3 regions of the Kluyvera sp. NPDC087067 genome follow, and region 3 is predicted to be linked to each of the others. Evidence: predicted binding sites of a transcription regulator. Region 3 holds the regulator's gene; each other region holds the start of a gene.
The links. Region 3 encodes CRP, which controls carbon source genes, mostly activating them, when cyclic AMP is high. Its sites were predicted from a motif close to ATGTGANNNNNNTCACAT; they were not measured.
Positions count from the first base shown of each region.

Region 1: a site for CRP is predicted at 1,439-1,456, ahead of psiE (phosphate-starvation-inducible protein PsiE). Genes of this name have one in related genera too.
Region 2: a site for CRP is predicted at 1,681-1,698, ahead of ACIPDS_RS10700 (arabinose ABC transporter substrate-binding protein). Genes of this name have one in related genera too.

Region 1 is NZ_JBIUZS010000006.1:316,631-320,200, forward strand. It holds gene malG (maltose ABC transporter permease MalG) at 1-459, shown strand, start outside; gene psiE (phosphate-starvation-inducible protein PsiE) at 884-1,294, opposite strand; gene ACIPDS_RS17050 (GntR family transcriptional regulator) at 1,575-2,315, shown strand; gene ACIPDS_RS17055 (PTS sugar transporter subunit IIB) at 2,359-2,676, opposite strand; gene rpe (ribulose-phosphate 3-epimerase) at 2,688-3,356, opposite strand; gene ACIPDS_RS17065 (PTS sugar transporter subunit IIC) at 3,356-3,570, opposite strand, start outside.
Region 2 is NZ_JBIUZS010000003.1:407,083-410,652, reverse strand. It holds gene araG (L-arabinose ABC transporter ATP-binding protein AraG) at 1-507, opposite strand, end outside; gene ACIPDS_RS10700 (arabinose ABC transporter substrate-binding protein) at 559-1,539, opposite strand; gene ACIPDS_RS10695 (DJ-1/PfpI family protein) at 1,791-2,348, opposite strand; gene ACIPDS_RS10690 (non-heme ferritin-like protein) at 2,974-3,477, shown strand; gene ACIPDS_RS10685 (DUF2766 domain-containing protein) at 3,558-3,570, opposite strand, start outside.
Region 3 is NZ_JBIUZS010000010.1:53,648-57,217, forward strand. It holds gene ACIPDS_RS19995 (YccS/YhfK family putative transporter) at 1-1,170, opposite strand, end outside; gene crp (cAMP-activated global transcriptional regulator CRP) at 1,223-1,855, opposite strand; gene ACIPDS_RS20005 (OsmC family protein) at 2,160-2,564, shown strand; gene ACIPDS_RS20010 (phosphoribulokinase) at 2,826-3,570, opposite strand, start outside.

The DNA of each region.
Region 1 (3,570 bases), on a different contig from region 3:
GACCGTCTGGGCCAGTACATTCCGTTTATCGGCCTGAACACTCACGGCGGGGTGATTTTCGCCTACCTCGGCGGCATTGCGCTGCACGTGTGGACGATTAAAGGCTACTTTGAAACCATTGATAACTCGCTGGAAGAAGCGGCGGCGCTGGATGGCGCAACTCCATGGCAGGCATTCCGTCTGGTTCTGCTGCCGCTCTCCGTGCCGATTCTGGCGGTGGTCTTTATTCTGTCGTTTATCGCCGCGATTACCGAAGTACCGGTTGCATCACTGCTGCTGCGTGATGTGAACAGCTACACCCTGGCCGTGGGTATGCAGCAATACCTCAACCCGCAAAACTATCTGTGGGGCGACTTTGCCGCAGCGGCCGTTCTTTCCGCCATCCCTATTACCGTGGTCTTCCTGCTCGCGCAGCGTTGGCTGGTAAACGGCCTGACGGCCGGCGGCGTGAAGGGCTGAGTTTCATCGTTAAATACACAAAATCATTCGAGATGCATCATGGCGGCAAGCGAATGAATCCTCAGGAACGTACTAAGTACGTGACTGGGGTGAAAGAGTGCAGCCAACGTAGAGGCAGCTTGAAGGATGACGTGTATATGCCACTGCTATCATCCTCAACTTGTATTAACCCTAACTTGTGACTGTTTGGCGCTCTTCGGAGCGCCATTTTTTTTGTGAGGTATCGCCTGGACGAGGCATTTAGACCGACTCCGGGAAAGGTTCAGAGCCCGTCCCGGCGGCGCTTCGCTTGGCCGGGCTACAGGTGTTTAGCGCGTAGGCACGATAAGCGCAGCGCCATCACCCGCAGTGCGTAGGCCCGATAAGCGCAGCGCCATCGGGCAATTCCAGAGCACGGTGCCGAATGGCCCAATGCTTATCCGCCCTACTCCCGTTTCAACCGTTTCGAGTTACACAACCACAGCGTAATCACCAGCAGCAAAATCGCCGCGGAGTAAATCAGTACATCCACCGGCGAGGTATGATCCACGATAATGAGCCGCACAATCGCGGTAATGCCGATATAAACAAAGTAGCGTAGCGGGAAGTGAAAACCGGACTGAAAGTACTTCACAATCAGAGCGATAAATTCGAAGTAAAGGAAATAGACCACCAGTCCCTCTACCAGCTCGTATTTACTGGTGCGTTCAGGCGCAAACAGGACATCAGCCAGATGCAAAGTCTCTTTACCGAGGAAAACGATCAGAATCAGGCCAAGGCATAGCAGCCCCAGATTCAATACGGTCTGGAGAATGGTGGAGATGAACTCCACAAGGGGACGAGATAACGACGTCATAGCTAACACCTCTTTTACTGGGCCGAGCCTTTTGTATAGCGTAAAAGTGTGATCTGGATCTAGTTTTTTGTCGTTCTGCGCAAAAGTCTGGGACTTATCCTCAGTGCACATTCATTGATGTAATTAATTACTACAATTAAATACATATGATGAATATCAAAAATGAACAAACTCATTTAAGTGTTACTCACCATCATATTTCGTGTATGATTTATTTTTACGGTTATTGAATACGCATGTCGTTATTTCGGTATTTAGTTTATTGATACAGGCCTGACAGATGAAAAATTTATTTAATAAAGGGATAATTAATAAGAAGATAGCCATCCCACTCTATTTTCAAATTAAAACACATATAGAAAATAATATTAAGAATGGCCAACTCTCTGAAGGTGATATGCTGCCATCAGAAGATGAATTATCCCGACTACTTGACGTCAGCAGGCCAACGGTAAGGCAAGCATTAAATGAACTTTCCGCCGCAGGCTATCTTGAAAGGAAAAGAGCGAAAGGAACCTGCGTAACCCGCCCTAAAATTTATAAGAATTACCTAAGCAAACTTGAAAGCTTTTATCATGAAATGATCGACCAAGGACAGCGGCCCGTCACAAAAGTAATATCATTATCCCTCGTCGACAATGACGAAACGATAGCAGAAATTCTTGGTTGTAAGAGCGCCGTATATCTTGAGCGGGTGCGCTATATTGATAGTAAACCCGTGCTCTATATCGAATCCTGGCTTCCCGCTACTATCTATAGCGGCCTGCTGGATATTGATATGGAGAATAACTCACTCTACGACCAGATGAAGGAGCTGAAGAACCCGGTTGTTCGTGTAGAGCGCCTGATATCCGCGATAGCCGCCGAGGCCCGCGACGCACAGTTGATGGACGTTCCGCGAAAATCTCCCCTGCTACTTTCCGTGACTACCGGGTATGACGCGCAAAATAAGCCGGTGGAATATTCTCTCGCTCGCTATAAAGGCAGTAGTCATAAATTCAGAATCGAGCTTTTTGTCTAAAAATATGATGTCAGCAGGGGATCTGACATCATATTTTCAATCATTAATCCTTGTTAATAAGCGTCAAAGCGTGTTTAAACACTTTCTCACCGTTCATCACGCCGTAATCGGCCATATTAATCACATCGCAGCCAATATTATAATCAGCGCAAATAGCTTTAGTGGAATTAAGCTTATAGCGCGCCTGCGGGCCTAATAAAACCACATCGACGGCATATTGTTTTAACGTTGATTCAATATCATTCACCGATATCGCCCAGATGGTGGATTCCACGCCGGTTGATTCAGCATATTTTTTCATTTTCGTCACGAGCAGACTGGTAGACATACCCGCAGAACAGCACAGTAAAATATTGTACATAACGCCACCTATTAACAGCAATGTTTCATATTATGGATTGCGGTTGCATAATCCACATCATCGCGGAAAAGCCCAGAGGTTCCGGCAATAAATATCCTCGCCCCGGCTTCATACAGCGGCGGGATCGTCGATAAACCAATCGCACCATCAACCGAAATGCTAATCTCACGCTGTGCTTGAGCAATAAGGCGATGCAGACGCGCCACTTTATCCACCGCGCCGGGGATAAACTGCTGTCCTGCAAATCCGGGATCAACTGACATCACCATCACATAATCGACAAGATCCATTACCTCTTCAAGGATCGCAATCGGCGTTGCCGGATTCAGCACGATCCCCACTTTTTTACCACATGCCGTTATTCTCATCAGCGTGCGGTGAAGATGAGTGCAGGATTCTGGATGGACATAAATAATGTCTGCGCCTGCATCTGCAAACAGTTGAATGTAGTTCTGCGGTTGATTAATCATCAAATGGACTTCGGTTTCAATGGCGCTTATCTTCTTGACTGCCTGGAGATCCTGAAGGCCCAAAGAGAAGTTAGGAACAAACACGCCGTCCATTACATCAATATGAAAATAGTCAGCACCAGCCTGTTCCAGGCTTTTTATTTCATCTGCTAAATATGAAAGGTCTGCACACATAATTGATGGAGATATTTTTATCATTGCGTTGTCCATTATTGAGATACCGCCGTTGCTTGTTTGCGCTTTTCAATATTTTCGAACATTCTGAAAAACGGAAAATAAATAATTAATCCGAGGATAAAGACAATGGCCTGTACGATAATGACCTTCCAGTCGCCGGTCGATAAGATGCCGCTAATGAAAGGAGGTGTCGCCCAGGGCACTCCAGCAAACGTGCGCGAGATAAATCCGATATCAGTGAGTAAAT
Region 2 (3,570 bases), on a different contig from region 3:
CTCATCAAAGGCAATGACCTTAGCGTTACGCGCCAGCGCCTTGGCAATCTCAACCATCTGCCACTGCCCGATGGAGAGATATTTCAGCGGCGTATCCGGGTCAATATCCAGCCCCAGATGTTCAAGCTGTATGCGCGCTTCGTAATTGAGCAAAGAGCGGTTGACGATCCCGGCACGGCTCGGAAGCTGTCCGAGATAGATATTTTCTGCGACGGTCATCTCCGGGACGAGATGCAGTTCCTGGTAAATAATGGCGATACCCGCATTCAGCGCGGCGGTAGTATCAGCAAAAGAAATCTCTTCTCCACGCAGCGATAGCGTGCCGGAAGTCGGCGCATAGTTACCGCTGAGAATTTTCAAAAGCGTTGATTTCCCGGCACCATTTTCGCCCATCAGCGCATGCACCTGACCGCTGTAGCAATCAAAGCTAATGTCAGATAGCGCCTTAACGCCGGGGAACGTTTTACCAATGCCGCGGAATGAGAGATAAGGGGCAGACTGTTGCATAACGAACTCTCCTTCTCCCCCCGTCGTTGCTGGGGGGAGAATTATCAGGACTTAGAGGCCTTTTTTCGCCAGCTCTTCTTTGAAGTTGTCACGAGTGATAAGCACCACGTCGGTGACGGCGGTGAATTTCGGCGGTTCAACCCCTTTTTCTACCCAGTTGTACAGGAGCTCACTGGTTTTATAGCCGTGGATATCAGGGCTCGGTAACAGCGAACCGAAGAATCCGGTCGCCTGCGCTTTCGACAATTCATTGACCGCATCGACGCCGTTAATGCCGATGCCGATAACGTTCGCCGCTTTAAAGCCCTGGCCTTCCGTGGCCCGAACGCCACCGAGCACGGTGTTATCATTCATGCCGATTATCAACCATTGCTTCACTTCAGGGTGCTGAACTAACAGGGAGTTACCGGCATCAAACGCGCCGGGGATATCATTGGATTTGGTTGGAATCTGATAGATCTGCTTTTCCGGGAAACCGGCAGCCTTGATAGCCTCCATTGAGCCGGTGGTACGACGGCGTGCGGTATCCAGTTCGTTTGCGGTAATCGCCATGACGCCGGTGGTTTTGACATCCCAGCCGCGTTTTTGCATCTCTTTATAAAGCTCCTGGCCCTGACGCGCGCCAATCTCGCTTGCCGCCATCATCACCAGCGGTACGGTGTCCATCGGTTTGCCTTTGGCATTCACAAACTGATCGTCGACGGTGATGACTTTCATGTCATAGCTGCGGGCTTTCGCCACGATAGCAGGCCCCAGTTTCGGGTCAGGGGTACAGATAACAAAACCTTTCGCGCCGCTTGCCGCGAGGCTATCGATAGCATTCAGCGTTTTTTCGCCATCTGGCACGGCAATTTTAATCACATCAAAGCCGAGATCTTTACCCGCCTTATCCGCGAATTTCCACTCCGTCTGGAACCAGGGTTCTTCCGGTTGTTTAACCAAAAAGCCGAGTTTGAGATTTTCAGCCATAGCTGATTGTGACATAACCGCTGCCAGCCCGATGGCCGCCAGCGCTTTAGTAAACTTGTGCATGGTTAACTCCAGCCTAAATGTTCTTTTATGTAGGGGTAAATCAGATGACCGATTTAAAGTAGACATAAAACAAAGTATTAGCTGTTTCGCTTACAGCGTTAACGTTGTTGAAACATTAATAGCCCGGAATTAACTTTTCATAAGAGAGGAACATCACACCGCTGAATTACAGTAAAGTGATGCATAGATTCAGCAGATAATTACATATAAGATTGCGCGAATTGTCAGACAATTCGCGCTATTGCGAGGACTTACCAGCGATAATAGATGTGATCGGCGTGATCGCGCACCGGCGCTTCATCACCTAACAGACGGGCGGCGACGGTGAAGGCAAAATCAAACACGTGACCAAAACCTTTACCGCTTATCAGATTGCCGTCTTCCACCACCGGCGCATCAACGTATTCGCCATTTTTAACGTCCTGCCATAAATCGCCGGAACAGACATAGCGGCGGCCTTTCAGCAGATCGTTGCCCGCTAACACGCGCGCGGCGGCAGAGCAGATTGGGCAGATAAATTTACCGGCGGCATCGTGCGCGGCAACAAACTTAATGACGTCCTGGTTTGCCGCCAGATTCACACTTCCCTGTGGCCCACCCGGCAGGACAACCGCGTCGTACAGTGTGTCCATGCGTTCAGCCAGCGTCGCATCCGCCACCATCGGAATATCGTGATAACTTACCACTGCACGTGATTCTGCACATGACACCAGCTCAACACCAATGTGCAGGCGACGCAGAATATCGATAGTGACAATCGCTTCCCCTTCTTCAAACCCTGGGGCGAGCAAAACTGCAACCTGTTTCATTTTAACTCCTGTCAATTTTATCAATATCATCCTCCCCTAAAATGGGGCCGGACTTTATGTACCCTTAATTACCGCGAACATAATCCTCTTGCTGGCTTTAATCCAAAATGATCCAAAACAAATTTAACGTCATTCCGATATTAAGTACGTAGCCTTAAAATATGACTTATAACCAACAACTTTTGTCCGTGATGCCTTATTGATAACAAATAATACTTATTACGCCTAATGCGCGTTTCATTTTTTCAGAAAATATTAGAAGCAGATCACACTTTTCAAAGCAATAATGAAACATCGTTTCAATTGTTAAAAATGCCTTACCCAGAAGATGCAGCGACATTATATTCGATACATATCAATAGATTACATAAATGCCATAGCGCTGTATTTTTTCATCAGCGTTTCTGTTGTAACGAAACGTAAAAAGCGGCTCATGAGAGTTTTCTTATATGCCTTCTGAGCGTATTATTTTCATGCTGGAGATGAATTATATTCTCCAGATTTATATAAGGATTACCTGTAATAGGTAATCACACTCTAACGCGTAAATAGCGCATGGTTAGCGGCTATTTAGAACTGTGCGATGTCACGCGTATCGTTCCGACCTGGTAATAAGGATATTCACATGGCAGTTTCAGGAATGGTTCAAAAGCTTAATGCTCAGATGAATCTCGAATTTTATGCATCTAATCATTATTTGCGTTTGAGCGAGTGGTGTTCCGAACATCGACTCAATGGTACCGCAACATTTCTTCGTTCACGCGCGCAGTCAAGCGTCACGCAAATGATGCGCGTGTTCGATTATATGAAGAAATCAGGTGCTTATCCGGTAGTAAAAGCGTTTGAAGCTCAGGAAGACGATTGTATGACCCTTGAAGATCTTTTCCTGCAAACCATTGAAGATCATGCCCAGCGTGCTTCAACGCTCTCGCAATTGACCCATGAAGCAAAAGTTCTTCATGACGATAGCACCCTGAGTTTCCTCAATGCACTGGAAGAAGAGCAGGAACAGGATGGTATCTTGCTGAAGACCATTCTGGATGAGATCCGCAGCGCACGTAAGGCGGGTTTATGCATTCAGCAAACCGATCAGCATCTGCTGAATATTGTGTCACACCAAAAACATTAATCATGTCACAAGGGCGGTAACGCCGCCCTTGCTTGCCTTCCTTCCAGCACTCAGGATAAAACCTGGCCCTTTCGCACCGATTAATGCGTGGTG
Region 3 (3,570 bases):
GTACGGTTTTGGCAGATGCAGCGCCGTGCCCATCAGGCTGGCGATACTCAGCATCACGCTTAGCCTCCCGGCGTTGCGTAGCGCGGGCGATTTTAGCGACAGGTAGCTTTTAATGGCCGGGAACAGCGGCAGGCGGCGTTCCTTATCCGCCATCAGGTCGCGCGGGTAGAGCGGACGCTGGGCGCGCAGGACTCTGGCGATTCGGCTAAAGTGCCAGGCGCAGAACTGGCCGACCGGGTTATCAGGATGCTGGGCGGCGATTTTTTCCAGCGCGCCAATCTGTTTTTCCATCGTGAAGCGGCTGGGGTAACGGTGATAGAGAATATCATCCGCGAGTACGCGCAACCGTGCCGCGACGGTCTGCGCGTTCCAGCGGATCACTGCTTCCGCGTGGCTGCGTTCCACCAGTTTTTGCACCTCTTCTGGCTGATGCAAACTCACCGAGATATGTTCTTGTAAATCTAGCCCTACCTGAAAAGCGCGCAGCAGGCGCTTGTAGTCATTGTGTCGGTTTGCCGCCAGCATATGAAGTTGCTGATAGCATTGGGAAATGAGATCCACCACCTTTTGCTGACGGTTTAGCAACGGCGGCAGCGCGGTGCTGGGGTCCGTATGCTGAGTCAGCAGGCTGTATTTGGCTTCGCAGTATTCGGCGAGCTGGCGATAGAGCAGGCTTAGCGATTCGCGCAGCGGCTGTTCGCGCCACATCCAGAACCACCACCAGTTGAATAAGCCATACCACAGCGTGCCAAGCGCATACAGCAGCAATGGCTGCCAGATAGGCATGTTACCGGCGAGGCTTAAGGTGAAAATAGCCGCAATCAGCGAGGCGGGGAGCAATCGCCCGTGTAAGGCGCTGATCTCTGCCGTTACGCCCAGCAGCAGCGCCAGCCCGGTCAGAATGAACGGCAGTGGAATGTGATGCGCCAGCAATAGCTGTACGGCGAGGCTGCATCCGGCAAACAGGCAGCCGCCGATAGTCAGGCGTTTGAAAAAACGCTTATGGGGCGTATCAAGACCTGCGATGTTGCAACACGCGGGAACCAGTGAGAACAGCAGACCTTGCTGAAGATGGCCGAAGAGTAGGCCAATGGCGACCGGCAAACATAACACCAGCGTTTGCCGCAGTGCATAGTTGACTTCCGGGTGGTAAATCAGCCTGCGCCACATGAGGGAAAACAAAAACGGCATACTGCGTGAGCACTATGCCGTTTTGGCTGGATCAGCGAGTACCGTAGACGACAATAGTTTTGCCGTGAGCGGAGATCAGGTTTTGATCTTCGAGCATTTTCAAAATACGGCCCACGGTTTCGCGGGAACAACCGACGATCTGACCGATTTCCTGACGGGTGATTTTAATCTGCATACCGTCTGGGTGAGTCATGGCGTCCGGCTGTTTAGCCAGATTCAGCAGAGTCTGGGCGATGCGTCCGGTCACGTCCAGGAATGCCAGGTTGCCCACTTTTTCGGAGGTAATCTGCAGACGACGTGCCATTTGCGAAGACAAACGCATCAGGATGTCTGGGTTTACCTGAATCAGCTGGCGGAATTTTTTATAAGAGATTTCAGCAACTTCACAAGCGGTTTTTGCCCGTACCCACGCGCTGCGTTCCTGGCCTTCTTCAAACAGGCCCAATTCGCCGATAAAGTCACCCTGGTTGAGGTAAGAGAGAATCATCTCTTTACCTTCTTCATCCTTGATGAGTACTGCCACTGAGCCTTTGACGATGTAATACAGCGTTTCAGCTTTTTCACCCTGGTGAATCAGCGTGCTCTTCGATGGGTACTTATGAATATGGCAATGAGACAAGAACCATTCGAGAGTCGGGTCTGTTTGCGGTTTGCCAAGCACCATGCGCGGTTATCCTCTGTTATAAGCTCTTCCCAGCGGCAAAAACATTGCAGCCACTGGTTGCAATAGTATCCTTCCCGTTACCTGGGAAGTCGGCTGTCGAATCGTGCCGCAGCCAGTAATGTGATGTCCTCTGCATACATGCAGTACGTTTATGTATTACCGTAGCATCCTGACTGTTTTAGCATAGCTTTAGGCGCGTGTCTCCTGGTGTCTCGCTTCAGCATGACGGCGATCGCCTTCCATTGCGAGAATTGTTATGTACGCGTAATCTGAGAAGAAAATTGCAACCTGGGAGTTAAATAATATGCAAGCGCGTGTGAAATGGATTGAAGGCTTAACCTTCCTCGGAGAGTCTGCTTCAGGCCACCAGATTTTGATGGACGGCAACTCGGGCGATAAAGCGCCAAGCCCAATGGAAGTCGTCTTAATGGCCGCCGGTGGCTGTAGCGCAATCGATGTGGTTTCCATTTTGCAAAAGGGCCGCAATGACGTCTCAGATTGTGAAGTGAAGCTGACTTCTGAACGCCGTGAAGAGGCACCGCGCCTGTTCACACATATCAACCTGCACTTCATTGTGACGGGGAAAGATCTTAAAGACGCTGCGGTTGCTCGTGCCGTCTCACTGTCCGCTGAGAAATACTGCTCGGTTGCGCTGATGCTCGAAAAAGCGGTGAATATCACTCACTCTTATGAAGTGATCGAGGGATAACGACTCTGGGGTCAGAGCAAATGCCTCGTCCGGGCTACCGACTGTTGTATCCGGTATTGTGCTCGGAATTGCCCGATGGCGGCTTCGCCTTATCGGGCCTACAAGTTGCTAATATCCACAGTATTTACGGTGTAGGCCGGATAAGGCGAAGCCGCCATCCGGCGAATTGTGTGCTTGTGCCTGATGACGCGATGCTTATCAGACCTACTGATTGCATACGAAATGTAGCCCGGCCAAGCGCAGCGCCGCCGGGACCGCCGTTTAGCTTCTTCCTTCCATCAATCGCTGCACCAGCGGCATCATGATGAGCTCCATCGCCAGCCCTAGCTTGCCGCCGGGAACCACCAGCGTATTCATATGTGAAATAAACGACCCTTGCAGCATCGCCAGCAGCCACGGGTAATCGATGTTATCAAGATTACGGAAATGAATGACCACAAAGCTCTCATCGAGCGAGGGAATACTTTTGGCGGCGAAGGGATTTGAGGTATCGACCGTTGGGACGCGCTGGAAGTTGATATGGGTGCGGGAGAACTGCGGCGTAATGAAGTTGATGTAGTCCTCCATTGAGCGCACCACGGAATCCATCACCGCCTCACGGGAGTGACCGCGCTCGCTGGTGTCGCGGATCATCTTTTGGATCCACTCGAGGTTCACAATCGGCACCACGCCAACCAGCAGATCAACATGGCGTGCCACGTCATGCTGCGGTGTCACCACGCCGCCGTGCAATCCTTCATAGAACAGCACATCCGTCGGCTCGGGCAGCGGCTGCCAGGGGGTAAATGTTCCCGGCACCTGATTCCACGGTACGGCTTCGTCGTAGGTGTGCAGATACTTTCGTGATTGCCCTTTGCCGGTCACGCCGTAATCGCGGAAGGTTTGTTCCAGCAGGCCAAAGTCATTGGCATCCGGGCCGAAATAGCTGATATGCCGACCGGCATCGCGGGCCTTACGGATAGCCATATCCATTTCAGGACGGGTATAGCGGTGAAAGCTGTCGCCT